DNA from 4 places in the Kitasatospora sp. NPDC004614 genome. Region 3 is predicted to be linked to each of the others. Evidence: riboswitches for the same ligand, from Rfam matches in the RefSeq annotation. Region 3 holds a riboswitch; each other region holds the start of a gene.
The links. A riboswitch is a leader RNA that binds a small molecule or an ion and turns the genes downstream of it on or off. The one in region 3 is predicted to bind cobalamin.

Region 1 (3,199 bases), on a different contig from region 3:
AGTCCATCGCGTTGATCAGGTCGTCCGCCGAGGCGCCTGGGGCGACGTGCGCGCCCAGGTTGACCGAGCCCAGGTTGCAGACTGCGGTCTCGGAGTCGTCGGTGACCTCCAGGATCTCGGTGCACAGGTTCGAGGAGTGCACCGTGCGGCCCGGCAGCGCGGTCTGGTTGGCGGCGCGGTTGGAGGCGTCCTTGAAGGTCATCCAGCCGTTGCCGGTCTGCGCCAGGGTGCGCATCATCCGGGCGTACAGGGTCTGCGCCGGGATGGTGCGGACGGCCTTGCCGGCCAGCTCGGCCTTGCGGTAGGCCTCGTCGAAGTCGGCGCCCCACAGGTCGACCAGCTCGGGGACGTCCGCCGGGGAGAACAGCGACCAGTCCTCGTTGGCGTTCACGCGGCGCATGAACTCGTCCGGGATCCAGTGCGCCAGGTTCAGGTTGTGGGTGCGGCGGGCCTCTTCGCCGGTGTTGTCGCGGAGCTCCAGGAACTCCTCGATGTCGGCGTGCCAGGTCTCCAGGTACACGCAGGCCGCGCCCTTGCGCCGTCCGCCCTGGTTGACCGCCGCCACGGAGGAGTCCAGGGTGCGCAGGAACGGGACGATGCCGTTCGACTTGCCGTTGGTGCCGCGGATCAGCGAGCCGCGGGAGCGGATCCGGGAGTAGGACAGGCCGATGCCGCCGGCGTGCTTGGACAGCCGGGCGATCTGCGCGTAGCGGTTGTAGATCGAGTCCAGGTTGTCCAGCGGCGAGTCCAGCAGGTAGCAGGAGGACATCTGCGGGTGCCGGGTGCCGGAGTTGAACAGCGTCGGGGAGCTGGTCAGGTACTCCAGGCGGCTCATCAGCTTGTAGAGCTCGGCCACCTCCAGCACCGACTGCTCGGAGTTGCCGACCGCCAGGCCCGCCGCCACGCGCAGCAGGAAGTGCTGCGGGGTCTCGACCACCTTGCGGGTGATCGGGTGGCGCAGCAGGTAGCGGGACTGCACGGTGCGCAGGCCGAAGTACTCGAAGCGGTCGTCGCCGGCGGCGTCGATCAGCGAGTCGAACAGCGCGGTGTGGGCGGCGACGAACTCGGCGGTCGCGTCGCCGATCAGGCCCTCGGCGTGGCCGACGGCGATCGAGGCGGAGAACGAGGTGACGCCCTGGGTGGCGGCCTCGTCGGCGATCTCCATCGCCAGCAGGCGGGCGGCCAGCTTCGAGTACTGCGGGTCCTCGGCGATCATCGACGCGGCGGCCTCCACGGCCAGCCCGCGCAGCTCGGCGAAGTCCGAGCCGGCGTGGCGGCCGCGCAGCGCGGCGGCGGCGACGTGGCCGGGGTCCACCTGGGGGAGGTCGGTGCTGCGGTCGGTGAGCAGCCGAAGCAGTGCCGCACCGGGGTCGGTGAAGGCGTCGGCGGAAGCCTGGGACGGCAGGGTGACTGAGGCGGCGACGGTCAAGGCGCACTCTCTCCTGTGGCGGCGGCGGACGTGGCTCAAGGTGTCCGGTGGCGCGCGTGCGGCAGGGGAGGACGGCACGCCGAAAACGCTCGATCGGCGCGCGAAAGACCCACCCCCGGCCCGCCCGCGAGGCCGGACGGCAAAACAGTGCTGCATGGCGTCTGCGGGGATGCCGTGTCGCACACCGTCGGTCAGGTCCTCGGACTGCGCGGGCGTTGCTACAGCCCGCTCACCGTTGCGGGGCAGTCCCGGATTCGCACCGGGTTCCCCTGCTTCGACAGCGAGGTCGAGCATACATGTTGTGGCGGCTGGAGCTGGCGGCACCAGATGTAGTAGCGCGTGTCGCGTTGGAGGTGCCGCGCGTAGACAACGGAAACCGCGCCGGAGCCGCCTCGGAACGGCCGCAGAACCGCCGCAGAACCGCCTCAGAACCGCATCGTGTAGACCATCAGGTCCACGCCCGGGGCCGCCTCCCAGTCCCGTCCGGGGGTGCGGAGGAAGCCCAGAGCATCGTAGATCCGGTGCGCCGCGGTCATCTCCGGCCGGGTGGAGAACGCCATCCCGGCCAGTCCGAGTTCCCGGCTGCGGTCCATCGCCGCGCGGACCAGCGCCCGTCCGACGCCGCGCCCGCGGGCGGCCGCGCCGACCGCCAGCATCCGGATCTCGCCCTCGTCCGGGAGCGCGACGTCCGCCCAGGGGGTGCCGCCTGCGGCGAACGTCACGCAGCCGAGGACCGTCCCGTCGCCGTCGACGGCGACCAGCAGCTCGGCCTCCCGGTTGCGGCGTGCGGTGTCCCTCAGCAGTTCGACGTAGCCGGACGCGGGGTCGGTGTGGCCGTCGCCGACGAAGGCTTCGATGCTGACCTCCCCGGCTCCGGCGAGGTCGTGGTCGAGGGCGCGGCGGACGATCGGGGAGTGCATCCGGACAGTGTGCCGGACCGCGTCCGGCGCGGGTCGGCCAGGTCCGGGTCGAAGGGGTAGCCGGTCGGGCGGTGCCGTTCGGGCCGGCCCGGGCGGCCGTTGCGGTTCAGGTCGCGGCCGACCAGAACGCCGAGGAGTCCGAAGCTGCCGATGAGGCCCAGCAGGGCGAGCGCGGAGGTCATGGCCCCACTCTCCGCGCCGCGGCACCCCGTCACGAGTGGCAGGAACGCAGCATTGCCACGAAATCCTGCCACTGCCATGCTGGACGGATGCTGAGGAACGTCGCGGTGATCGTGCTGGAGGAGATCCACCCCTTCGAACTGGGCGTGGCCTGCGAGGTGTTCGGCCTGGACCGCAGCGACACCGGCCTGCCGGTGTACGAGTTCGGCCTGGTCGGCGACCGGCCCGGCCCGATGCGCACCCACGCCGGCTTCGACGTCCACGTGCCGTACGGCCCGGAGCGGCTCGCCGAGGCGGACCTGGTGATCGCCACCGCCACCGGCATCCGCGACCACTACCCCGAGGCGCTCTGCGAGGCCCTGCGGGCCGCCCACGCGCGCGGCGCCCATACGCTGTCGATCTGCTCCGGCAGCTTCCTGCTCGGCGCCGCCGGCCTGCTCGACGGCCGCCGCAGCACCACCCACTGGCGGTACGCCGACGTGCTGGCCGAGCGCTTCCCGCTGACCACCGTCGAACCCGACGTGCTGTACGTGGACGACGACCCGGTGATCACCTCGGCCGGCACCGCCGCCGGCATCGACGCCTGCCTGCACCTGGTGCGCAAGGTGCAGGGCGCCGAGGTGGCCCGGGAGATCGCCCGCCGGATGGTGGTCGCCCCGCACCGCGACGG
Region 2 (3,199 bases), on a different contig from region 3:
CGCCGCCACCCGGGCCAAGCGATGACCGACCACCAGACGCCCCAACTCACCGTCGACGGACGCGGATTGCTCTGCGTCACCCTGCTGCTGCGCCTGCGCGCCGCCATCACCGACGCCCCCGCCGGCACCATCGTCCACGTCCACGCCACCGACCCCGCCGCCCCCCTCGACCTCCCCGCCTGGTGCCACCTCACCGGCCACCACTACCTCGGCCCCGTCTCCGCCGAGACCTACGCCCTCCGCCTGACCGCCACCCCCACCCCCACCCGCCCCGACGCCCCATGGCACCGCCCGGCGGACTGACGCCCCTCCGGGCGGACGCCGGGCGGTCCCGCCGCTGCCGAGCCCTGCGCGCCGCGCCCGACCCTGCGCCGACGCCCCGTGGCGCCCCCCCCGGCGGACTGATGCCTTTGCGGTGGAGCGCCTCGCGGTCGTGTTGCTGCCGGGTTCGTTGGTGCCGCGCCTGGTGGACTGACGTCACTCCACGCGGAGCGCCCTGCGGTCGCGTCGCTGCCGAGCCGTTCGCGCTGCGCCCGGCAGCCGATCCGCCCCCCGGCCCGTGCCGACGTCCCGTGGCACCGCCCGGCGGACGTACACCCCTCCGGGCGGGCGCAGGGCAGAGCGCCTCGCGTGACCTCCCCGCCGGTCACGGCTACTTCGTTCCCGTCGCCGTCGAGGCCTTCGCGCCTGTCCATCGACCCGACCCCACCCGCCCCGACGCCTGCCCCGACGCCTGCGCCCCCACCCACCCCGACGCCTGCCCCGACGCCTGCGCCCCCACCCACCCCGACGCCTGCGCCGACGCCTGCCCCGACGCCTGCGCCCCCACCCACCCCGACGCCTGCGCCGACGCCCGCGCCGACGCCCGTGACATCGCCCGGCGGACCCGGTCCCGTCGCCGTCGAGGCCTTCGCGCTGCGCCGGCCGCCGGTCCGACCCTCACCCGCCCGACGCGTCGTGGCTGCCCGGCGAACCGACCCCCTCGGGGGCGTGACCTTCCCACCGGTCGCCCCCGTCCCGCCGCCGCCCCGCCGTCGAAGTCGGCCCCGACGCCCCGCGGGCCGACAGCTCCCAGGCCTCCCGGCCGGAGGGCGGACTGAGCACCTCGGATGGGGATATAGGCTGGTCGGGCAGCGGTTCGCCCCCGTCCGAGCCAGGGCTGGAGCGTCGCAAGAGGGAACCTGGTGCGAGTCCAGGACTGCCTCGCAGCGGTGAGCGGGAACGACCGCCGTCACATGCACTGGGCCCGACCGGTCCGGGAAGCGACGGCCAGTAGACAGGCCCTCCTGGGGAGATGCCCGCGAGTCCGAAGACCTGCCGCCGCCCGCGGTGCCCACCGGCGCCGCGGATCGTCCAGCCGTGACTCGCGAAGGAGAGTTGACGTGGCAGATCAGACCGTCGCACCTGTGGTGTCCGCCGCAAAGCCCGCACAGGCGTCCGAGGTGACGCTCGCGCACATCATGAGTGAGCACGACACCAACCTCTACGGCACCATCCACGGCGGCGTGGTGATGAAGCTCATCGACGACGCCGCCGGCGCGGCCGCCGCCCGGCACGCCGAAGGCCCGGCGGTCACCGCCGCCGTGGACAGCATGGCGTTCCTGGCCCCGGTCCGGGCCGGTGACCTGCTCACCGCGCACGCGGAGCTGGAGCGGGCGGGGCGTACCTCGATGACCGTCCACGTCACCGTCACGGCCGAGCGCTGGAACGCCACGGGGCCGGTCACCCGGGTCGCCACCGGTCGGCTCACGTTCGTCGCCATCGACGCCGACAGCCACCCGCGTCCCGTCCCGGCTCTGCTGGAACCCGCGGCTGCCTGACGCGGCGCCACCGTCCGTGAGCCCGGAATGCCGTCCCACCTGGCGTTCCGGGCTCATGGTTGTCGCCGCCGCAAGGTGATCACCCTCACGTAGGGACAAACCGCACCATTGCGGACGGCGCGTGATCGACATGTTCCGTTCAAGCTCCGATTACCCCACCATGGCAGCGTGTGCCCGCCTACGCGCGTAGCGCACCGCACCACACCCCATGGTTCCTGTGGTCCTAGGAGATTGACAGATGATCAGAACGTGGAAGGCCGCCCGCCCGCTGGCCCTCGCCGCCGCCGCACTGGTGGTCGCCGCCGGCGCGAGCGCCGTCCCGCAGCACGCCACCGCGGCCACCCCCAAGAACGCCGCCGCGGCCGCCACCGGCACCCCGAAGCGGGTGCTGTTCGACAACACCAAGGCGGAGACCGCGGGCAACGCGGACTGGATCATCTCCACCAGCCAGCCCGACCCGCTGGCGCAGAACGCCAACCCGACCAGCGAGACCAGCTGGACCGGCGCCATCTCGGCCTGGGGCGTGGCGCTGCAGAAGACCGGCAACTACAGCCTGAAGACGCTGCCCGCCGGCAACACCATCACCTACGGCACCGGCGGCGCGCTCGACCTCGCCAACTTCGACGAGTTCGTGATCCCCGAGCCCAACATCCGCCTCAGCGCGGCCGAGAAGACCGCCGTGATGACGTTCGTGCAGAACGGCGGCGGCCTGTTCCTGATCTCGGACCACACCCAGAGCGACCGCAACAACGACGGCTGGGACTCCCCGGCCATCATCAACGACCTGCTGACCAGCAACGGCGTCAACAACAACGACCCGTTCGGCTTCTCCGTCGACCTCCTGAACATCACCACCGACAACCCGCGGGCGATCTCCTCCGCCACCGACCCGGTGATCAACGGGCCGTTCGGGACCGTCACCGGCTCGATCATCCGCAACGGCACCACCTTCACCCTGAAGCCCGCCGACAACCCGAACGTCAAGGGCCTGGTCTACCGCACCGGTTACAGCGGCAACACCGGTGCGGCGTTCGTCACTTCGACGTTCGGCAAGGGCCGGGTGGCGATCTGGGGCGACTCCTCGCCGATCGACGACGGCACCGGCCAGCCCGGCAACACCCTCTACAACGGGTGGAACGACCCGGCCGGCACCGACGCCGCGCTCGCCCTCAACGCCACCGACTGGCTCGCCCAGGGCGGCGGCTCCGGCGGCAACACCGGCTCGGTCTCGCTGACCAACCCGGGCGCCCGCACCGCCACCGTCGGCACCGCGACCAGCCTCCAGCTGTCCGCCACCGACACCGCCGGCGGCACGCTGTCCTACGCGGCCACCGGCCTGCCCGCCGGACTGACCGTCAACCCGGCCACCGGCCTGATCA
Region 3 (3,199 bases):
CACTGCCGGAGCGGCCTGTGCCACTGCCGGAGCACCCTGTGCCACCGCCGGAGCGGCGTGCGCCGTCGGCGCGCTCACAAGCGTGACGGCGCCCAGCAGGACGGCCATCACCGCGATCCATCTGGTCAGTGTCTGCCGAAGTCCTGTCATCTCCGTTGCCCCTCCTGGTCGGTGTCCGGCGCGGTGAGCCTGGCAGGCCGCCGGGTCCGTGAACAGACCGCGTCCCACCTGCGGCGTTACCGCCGGATCGGGGCCGAAAACCGTTCGCCCACCCCTGCACCGCCCTGGTCCACCGCGCCCCTCGGGATCGGCCCCCGCGGAAGGACGACACCCGGCCGAGTTCGAAGGCGGCAGCTGGTTGACGGAGCATCCGTTCCCCAACGTGCCTCCCACCTGCGGCTGCGCGGGAGGGACCAGGCAGAATCGGCGTCATGCGTACCCTTCTCGTCATCGGCATCGGCGCGGGCGATCCCGACCACCTCACTCTGGAGGCGGTCAAGGCGATCGGCCGCACGGATGCGTTTCTGCTGCTGGACAAGCCCGAGGAGCGCCAGGACCTGATCCGGTTGCGGCGACAGATGATCGCCGAGCACGGGCGGCCCGGGCACCGGGTGGTCGAGTTGATCGACCCGGCGCGCGACCGGAGCACGGCCGCGTACCGGGAGGCCGTCGAGGAGTGGCGGGAGCGGCGGGCCGATCTGGTCGAGCAGGCGGTGATCGAGGAGCTGGCGGACGGCGAGACCGGTGCCCTGCTGGTCTGGGGCGACCCGGCGCTGTACGACAGCGTGACCGCCGTGCTGGACCGGATCCTGGCGCGCGGCCGCACCGAGTTCGAGTACACCGTCATCCCCGGCATCAGCAGCATCTCGGTCCTGGCCGCCCGCCACCGCACCACCCTGACCCGCACCGCGCGGCCGGTGCGGATCACCACGGGGCGCCGCCTCGCCGCCGAAGGCTTCGGGCCGGGCTCAGAAGACGCGGTGGTGATGCTGGACGGGCAGGCCGCGTTCACCAAGATCGACCCGGCGGGTGTGCACATCCACTACGGCGCCTACCTGGGCACCGAGGACGAGATCCTGGCCTCCGGTCCGCTCGCCGAACAGGCGGACCGGATCGCGGAGTTGCGCGAGCAGGCGCGCGAACGCAAGGGCTGGATCATGGACAGCTACCTGCTGCGCCGCACCGAGGACTGACCCCGCACACCCCATCGAGCGGACGGGTGCGGAGCCCAACTCCCCCACCCGTCCGCCTCGTTCTAGACTGATCGCGCAACTGGTTCGCGCACTGCCTCTGGGCAGGCGCGTCGTAAGAGGGAACCCGGTGGGAATCCGGGACTGCCCCGCAGCGGTGAGTGGGAACGACCGCCGTCATACGCACTGGGTCCGGACGGGCCCGGGAAGCGACGGCCAGTAGGTGTCCGGGCGTCGGCCCGGGCGGGGCCCGCGAGTCCGAAGACCTGCCCGTTGCCCGGGTGCGACGGCTCGCTCCCGGCCTCCGGTGACCTCGCGGGCGGGTCGGCCAACCATCGGTCGGGCAGGCGCAGTTGACAGCGCCGCACGACTCACGGGCCTTCGCTTTCCGCGGTGTCGTCGGACCCAGGTTCGAGGCTCGCGAAGGAGAGTCCCCTTGACCACGAGGTCCACAGCCGCGGCAACTGTCCACGGCTACCCCCGTCAGGGCGCCGACCGGGAACTGAAGAAGGCCGTCGAGGGCTACTGGAAGGGCACCGTCGCCGCTGACGCGCTGCTCGCCGCCGCCGCCGAACTGCGCTGCGCCAACTGGCGTCAACTGGCCGGCGCCGGCATCACCGAAGTCCCCACCGGCGACTTCTCGCTGTACGACCACGTGCTGGACACCACCGTCGCCGTCGGTGCGATCCCGCCCCGGCACCGGGCCGCGGTGGACGCCGACCCGCTGGCCGGCTACTTCGCCATGGCGCGCGGCACCCAGGAACTCGCGCCGCTCGAAATGACCAAGTGGTTCGACACCAACTACCACTATCTGATACCGGAGTTGGGGCCGGACACGGTGTTCGTCGCGAACTCCGCCAAGCAGGTCGGCGAGCTCCGCGAGGCACTCGGCCAGGGCTACCGGGCCCGCCCGGTGCTGCTCGGCCCGGTCAGCTACCTGCTGCTCGCCAAGGCCGCGCCCGGAACCGCGAACGGTTTCGAGCCGCTCACCCTGCTGGACCGGCTGCTGCCGGTGTACGCCGAACTGCTGGCCGAACTGCGGGCCGCCGGCGCCGGATGGGCCCAACTGGACGAACCGGCGCTCGTCCAGGACCGCACCCCGGCCGAACTGAACGCCGCCGCCCGCGCGTTCCGCGACCTCGGCGCGCTGACGGACCGTCCGAAACTGCTGGTCGCCTCGTACTTCGACCGCCTCGGCGAGGCCCTGCCGGTACTTGCCGAATCCCCGGTCGAGGGTCTGGCGCTGGACTTCACCGGACCGGCCGCCGGCAACCTCGCCGATCTCGCCGCGGTCGGCGGCCTGCCCGGCAAGCGGCTGGTCGCGGGCGTGGTGGACGGCCGCAACGTGTGGATCAACGACCTGGAGAAGTCGCTGGCCACCCTCGCCACCCTGCTCGGCCTCGCCGACCGGGTGGACGTCGCCCCGTCCTGCTCGCTGCTGCACGTCCCACTGGACGTGGTCGCCGAGCGCGACCTGGACCAGCAGATCGGCCGCTGGCTGGCGTTCGCCCGGCAGAAGGCCGCCGAGACGGCCCTGCTGGCCCGCGCCCTGCGCGAGGGGACCTCCGCCGTCACCGCCCAACTCGCTGCCAACCGGGCCGACTTGGCGTCCCGCGCGGCATCCCCGATCACCCGCGACCCGGCCGTCCGGGCCCGCGCCGCCGCCGTCACCGACGCCGACACCCGCCGCGCCGACCCGTACCCCGTCCGCGCCGCCGCCCAGCGGGCCCGGCTCCAGTTGCCGCCGCTGCCCACCACCACCATCGGCTCGTTCCCGCAGACCGACGAACTGCGCACCGCCCGCGCCGAGTTGAACGCCGGACTGCTGGAGGAGGCGGACTACCACGCGCGGATGGCCGACGAGATCCGCGAGGTGATCGCCTGCCAGGAACAGGCCGGCCTGGACGTGCTCGTGCACGGCGAACCCGAACGCAGCGACATGGTGCAGTACTTCGCCGAGCAGCTCACCGGCTACCTGACCACCCGGCACGGCTGGGTGCAGTCCTACG
Region 4 (3,199 bases), on a different contig from region 3:
GATCGCCACCGGGTTCTCGCCGAACCCGCGCGGCGGCTGGATCAGCACCAGCAGATTGCCCGACCGGAGACCCGCCAGCACGATGTCGCCGTCCGGGTTCTGCGACCGGTCGACATACAGCTCGCCCGGCGCCGGACCCCAGTGCTCCTCCACCTGCTCGCGCAGCGCCGCCGGGAGCGTGGCGTACCAGCGCCGGTAGTCGGCGGCCGGGATGCGCACCGGGTTGCGGGACAGCTGGTCCTCCGTCAGCCACGCCTGGTCGTAGCCGCCCGCCTCGATCAGCGCGTGGATCAGCGCGTCGCCGTCGTGGCCGTGCCCGGTCCCGGTGTCCAGACCCGGCAGGCTGTCGCCCAGGTCCATGCCCTCCGCGCGCAGCCGCTCCAGCAGCCGGATCGCCGAGGCCGGGGTGTCCAGGCCGACCGCGTTGCCGACCCGCGCATGCTTGGTCGGATAAGCGGACAGAACGAGGGCGAGGCGCCGCTCGGACGCCGGAGTGTGCCGCAGCCGCGCATGCCGCACCGCGATCCCGGCGACCCGCGACGCACGCTCCGGGTCCGCTGCGTACACCGTAAGCCCGTCCTCGTCGACCTCCTTGAACGAGAACGGAACAGTGATCAGCCGACCGTCGAACTCCGGCACCGCCACCTGCGTCGCCGTGTCCAACGGAGACAGCCCGTCGTCACTGCCCGCCCACTGCGCCCGCGACCAGGTCAGGCACAGCGCCTGCAGGATCGGCCGGTCCAACGCCGCCAACTCCCCGGCGTCCCAAGCCTCTTCGTCCCCACCCGCCTGCGCGTCGGCCGGCCGGGTGCCGCCCGCCGCCAGCACCGTCGTCACGATCACGTCGGCCGCGCCCAGCTCCGCCAGGAGCTCCGGCTCCGCGCCGCGCAGCGACGCGCAGAAGTACGCGCGGGCCTGCGCACCCTCGTCCTCGATCGCCCGGCAGAGCGTCTCCACGAACGCCGTGTTGCCGCTCATGTGGTGCGCCCGGTAGTACAGCACCGCGACGGAAGGGCCCTCCGAGGTGCGGGCGGTGCGCTCCAGCGGACCCCAGGACGGGGCCGAGGCCGGCGGCGCGAACCCGTGACCTGTCAGCAGCACCGTGTCCGACAGGAACGCACCCAGCTCCGCCAGGTTCTCCGGACCACCGTGCGCCAAGTACGCGTGCGCCTCCGCCGCGATGCCCGCCGGCACCGTCGACAACTCCATCAACTGCGCGTCCGGCGCCTGCTCACCCGTCAGCACCACCACCGGACGCGGCCCCGCGAGCAGCACGTCCAGCCCCTCCTGCCAGGCCCGACGCCCACCCAGCAGCCGCACCACCACCAGCTCCACACCCTCCAGCAGGGCAGGCAGCTCGGCGGGATCCAGGCGTGCCGGATTGCCCCAACGGAACCGCACCGGCCCGCTCGACGCCCGGGCACTCAGCAGGTCCGTGTCCGACGTGGACAGCAGCAGGATCATGCGAAAGCCCTCCCGGGCATCTCGAACAGCGCGGACAACCCGGGCAACCCGGTCAACCCGGTGGTGGGAGCACAGGTGTGATCGAGGACGTGGGACGGCCCGACGGGCGGTGCGATGGACAGCCCGGTGGACGTCGCGACGGACGGCCCGGGGGATGTCGCAACGGACGACGGCCCGGTGGATGCCCCGGTGGGGACAGAGCCCACGGGCACCCGCCGGGATGCGGGCATGCGGCAGCGCATGGCACGGACCTTCCTCGGGGTCCTCGCCCCGGGCAGTGGAGGACGGCCGGAGTTCCTGGCTCCCACGGCTCACTGAGCCGCGGTCACAGTGGCGGGACCGCACCGGATTCTCACCGGACTTCCTCCGCTGTGCCGTCGCTGGCAGCGGACACCCCGAGAGGTGCCCGCCCAGCATCGTACGGGTTGATGGCCCGTCGGCGGGAGTGTGACCTGCGACGCCCCACCGGTTCCGCCCCCGGGAACCCGTGCTGACCTGGGGATTTGACTCTGGCGCGGGACCTTCGGGCGAGCTCCGGGCGACGATTGGGGCTGCCACTCGGGTGGTGGCCGGGCTGCTGGTCGGGGCGGTGGTCGGGGCGGTGGCGCGAATCGCGGCCATGGGTATGCTCGCCGCCATGCCACCCACACCCGACGCCCTTGCGGCACCCTTCGTCGGGCCCGACCGAGGCCGCGCCGACGCCTGCCCCGGCGCGCTCCGCCTGCACCCCGCCGAGGACGGCCAACTCGCACGACTCCGCCTCCCCGGCGGTTACTTGACGTACCATCAGCTACTCGCCCTGGCCGACGCGGCCGACGCGCTGGGCGACGGCGAAGTCGAGATCACCTCCCGCGGCAACCTCCAGCTGCGCGGCCTGCGCGAACAGTGCGCCACCGACCTCGCCGAACGGCTCCGCTCCGTCGGCCTGTTGCCCTCCGACACCCACGAACGCGTCCGCAACATCGCCGCCTCCCCGCTCGCCGGCCTCGACGGCCGCGGCGCCCCGGGCGTCGATCTCCCGTACTGGGTGCGAGAGTTGGACGCCGCCCTGTGCGCCGCACCCTGGGCCGCCCGACTCTCCGGCAAGTTCCTGTTCGCCCTCGACGACGGCCGCGGCGACACCGCCGCCCTCGACGCCGATGTGACCTTGATCGCAATCGGCGACGGCCGCGCCCTGCTGCGCCTCGGCCGCGCCGACCACGCCTCCACCGTCGACCACCCCGTCCCCGCCGCCCTCGACGCCGCCCGCCACTTCCTCGACCTGGCCGCCGGCCGTGCCTGGCACCTGCGCGAAGTGCAGTCCGAACTGCCCGCCGGCGACGTGCCGCTGCCGCGATTCACGGGGGAGCGACCGGTGCTGGGTGCGATCCCCGGTGGTGGTGGTGGCGGTGATGGCGGCGGTGGTGGTGGCGGTCGCGGTGGCGGGGTGTCGGTCGGGCTGCGGTTCGGCCGTGCGACCAGTGCGCAGTGGCGACTGCTGGCGGACGCGCTGGCGTCGGCGGGGGAGGGGTGCGACGGCGCGAGCGGCGGCGGCGGCGCGAGCGTGCGGCTCACGCCGTGGCGGGGCGTCGTGGTGCCCGGAGCCGGTGCCGACTGGTTGCCACGCCTCGCCGACGCGGGCTTCCGGGTCGAGTCCGGAGGCCCCTGGGAGGGCGTCAGCGCCTGCACCGGTCTGCCCGGTTGCGGGAAAGCGCTTGCCGACGTTCGTGCGCAGGCCGTGCGCGCGATAGCCGCC

Region 1: it holds a riboswitch for cobalamin, as region 3 does, so the genes downstream of both, ACFYST_RS24855 (ribonucleoside-diphosphate reductase subunit alpha) here and metE (5-methyltetrahydropteroyltriglutamate--homocysteine S-methyltransferase) in region 3, are expected to answer to the same signal.
Region 2: it holds a riboswitch for cobalamin, as region 3 does, so the genes downstream of both, ACFYST_RS05230 (acyl-CoA thioesterase) here and metE (5-methyltetrahydropteroyltriglutamate--homocysteine S-methyltransferase) in region 3, are expected to answer to the same signal.
Region 4: it holds a riboswitch for cobalamin, as region 3 does, so the genes downstream of both, cobN (cobaltochelatase subunit CobN) here and metE (5-methyltetrahydropteroyltriglutamate--homocysteine S-methyltransferase) in region 3, are expected to answer to the same signal.

What each region holds. Positions count from the first base shown of each region.
Region 1 is NZ_JBIALR010000013.1:102,945-106,143, reverse strand. It holds gene ACFYST_RS24855 (ribonucleoside-diphosphate reductase subunit alpha) at 1-1,429, opposite strand, end outside; cobalamin riboswitch at 1,602-1,734, opposite strand; gene ACFYST_RS24850 (GNAT family N-acetyltransferase) at 1,855-2,349, opposite strand; gene ACFYST_RS24845 (helix-turn-helix domain-containing protein) at 2,619-3,199, shown strand, end outside.
Region 2 is NZ_JBIALR010000001.1:1,190,052-1,193,250, forward strand. It holds gene ACFYST_RS05220 (MFS transporter) at 1-25, shown strand, start outside; gene ACFYST_RS05225 (sulfurtransferase TusA family protein) at 22-303, shown strand; cobalamin riboswitch at 1,172-1,316, shown strand; gene ACFYST_RS05230 (acyl-CoA thioesterase) at 1,383-1,820, shown strand; gene ACFYST_RS05235 (putative Ig domain-containing protein) at 2,059-3,199, shown strand, end outside.
Region 3 is NZ_JBIALR010000026.1:36,372-39,570, forward strand. It holds gene ACFYST_RS33460 (hypothetical protein) at 1-150, opposite strand, end outside; gene cobF (precorrin-6A synthase (deacetylating)) at 432-1,193, shown strand; cobalamin riboswitch at 1,257-1,479, shown strand; gene metE (5-methyltetrahydropteroyltriglutamate--homocysteine S-methyltransferase) at 1,627-3,199, shown strand, end outside.
Region 4 is NZ_JBIALR010000001.1:1,109,784-1,112,982, forward strand. It holds gene cobN (cobaltochelatase subunit CobN) at 1-1,464, opposite strand, end outside; cobalamin riboswitch at 1,739-1,877, opposite strand; gene ACFYST_RS04855 (hypothetical protein) at 2,102-3,199, shown strand, end outside.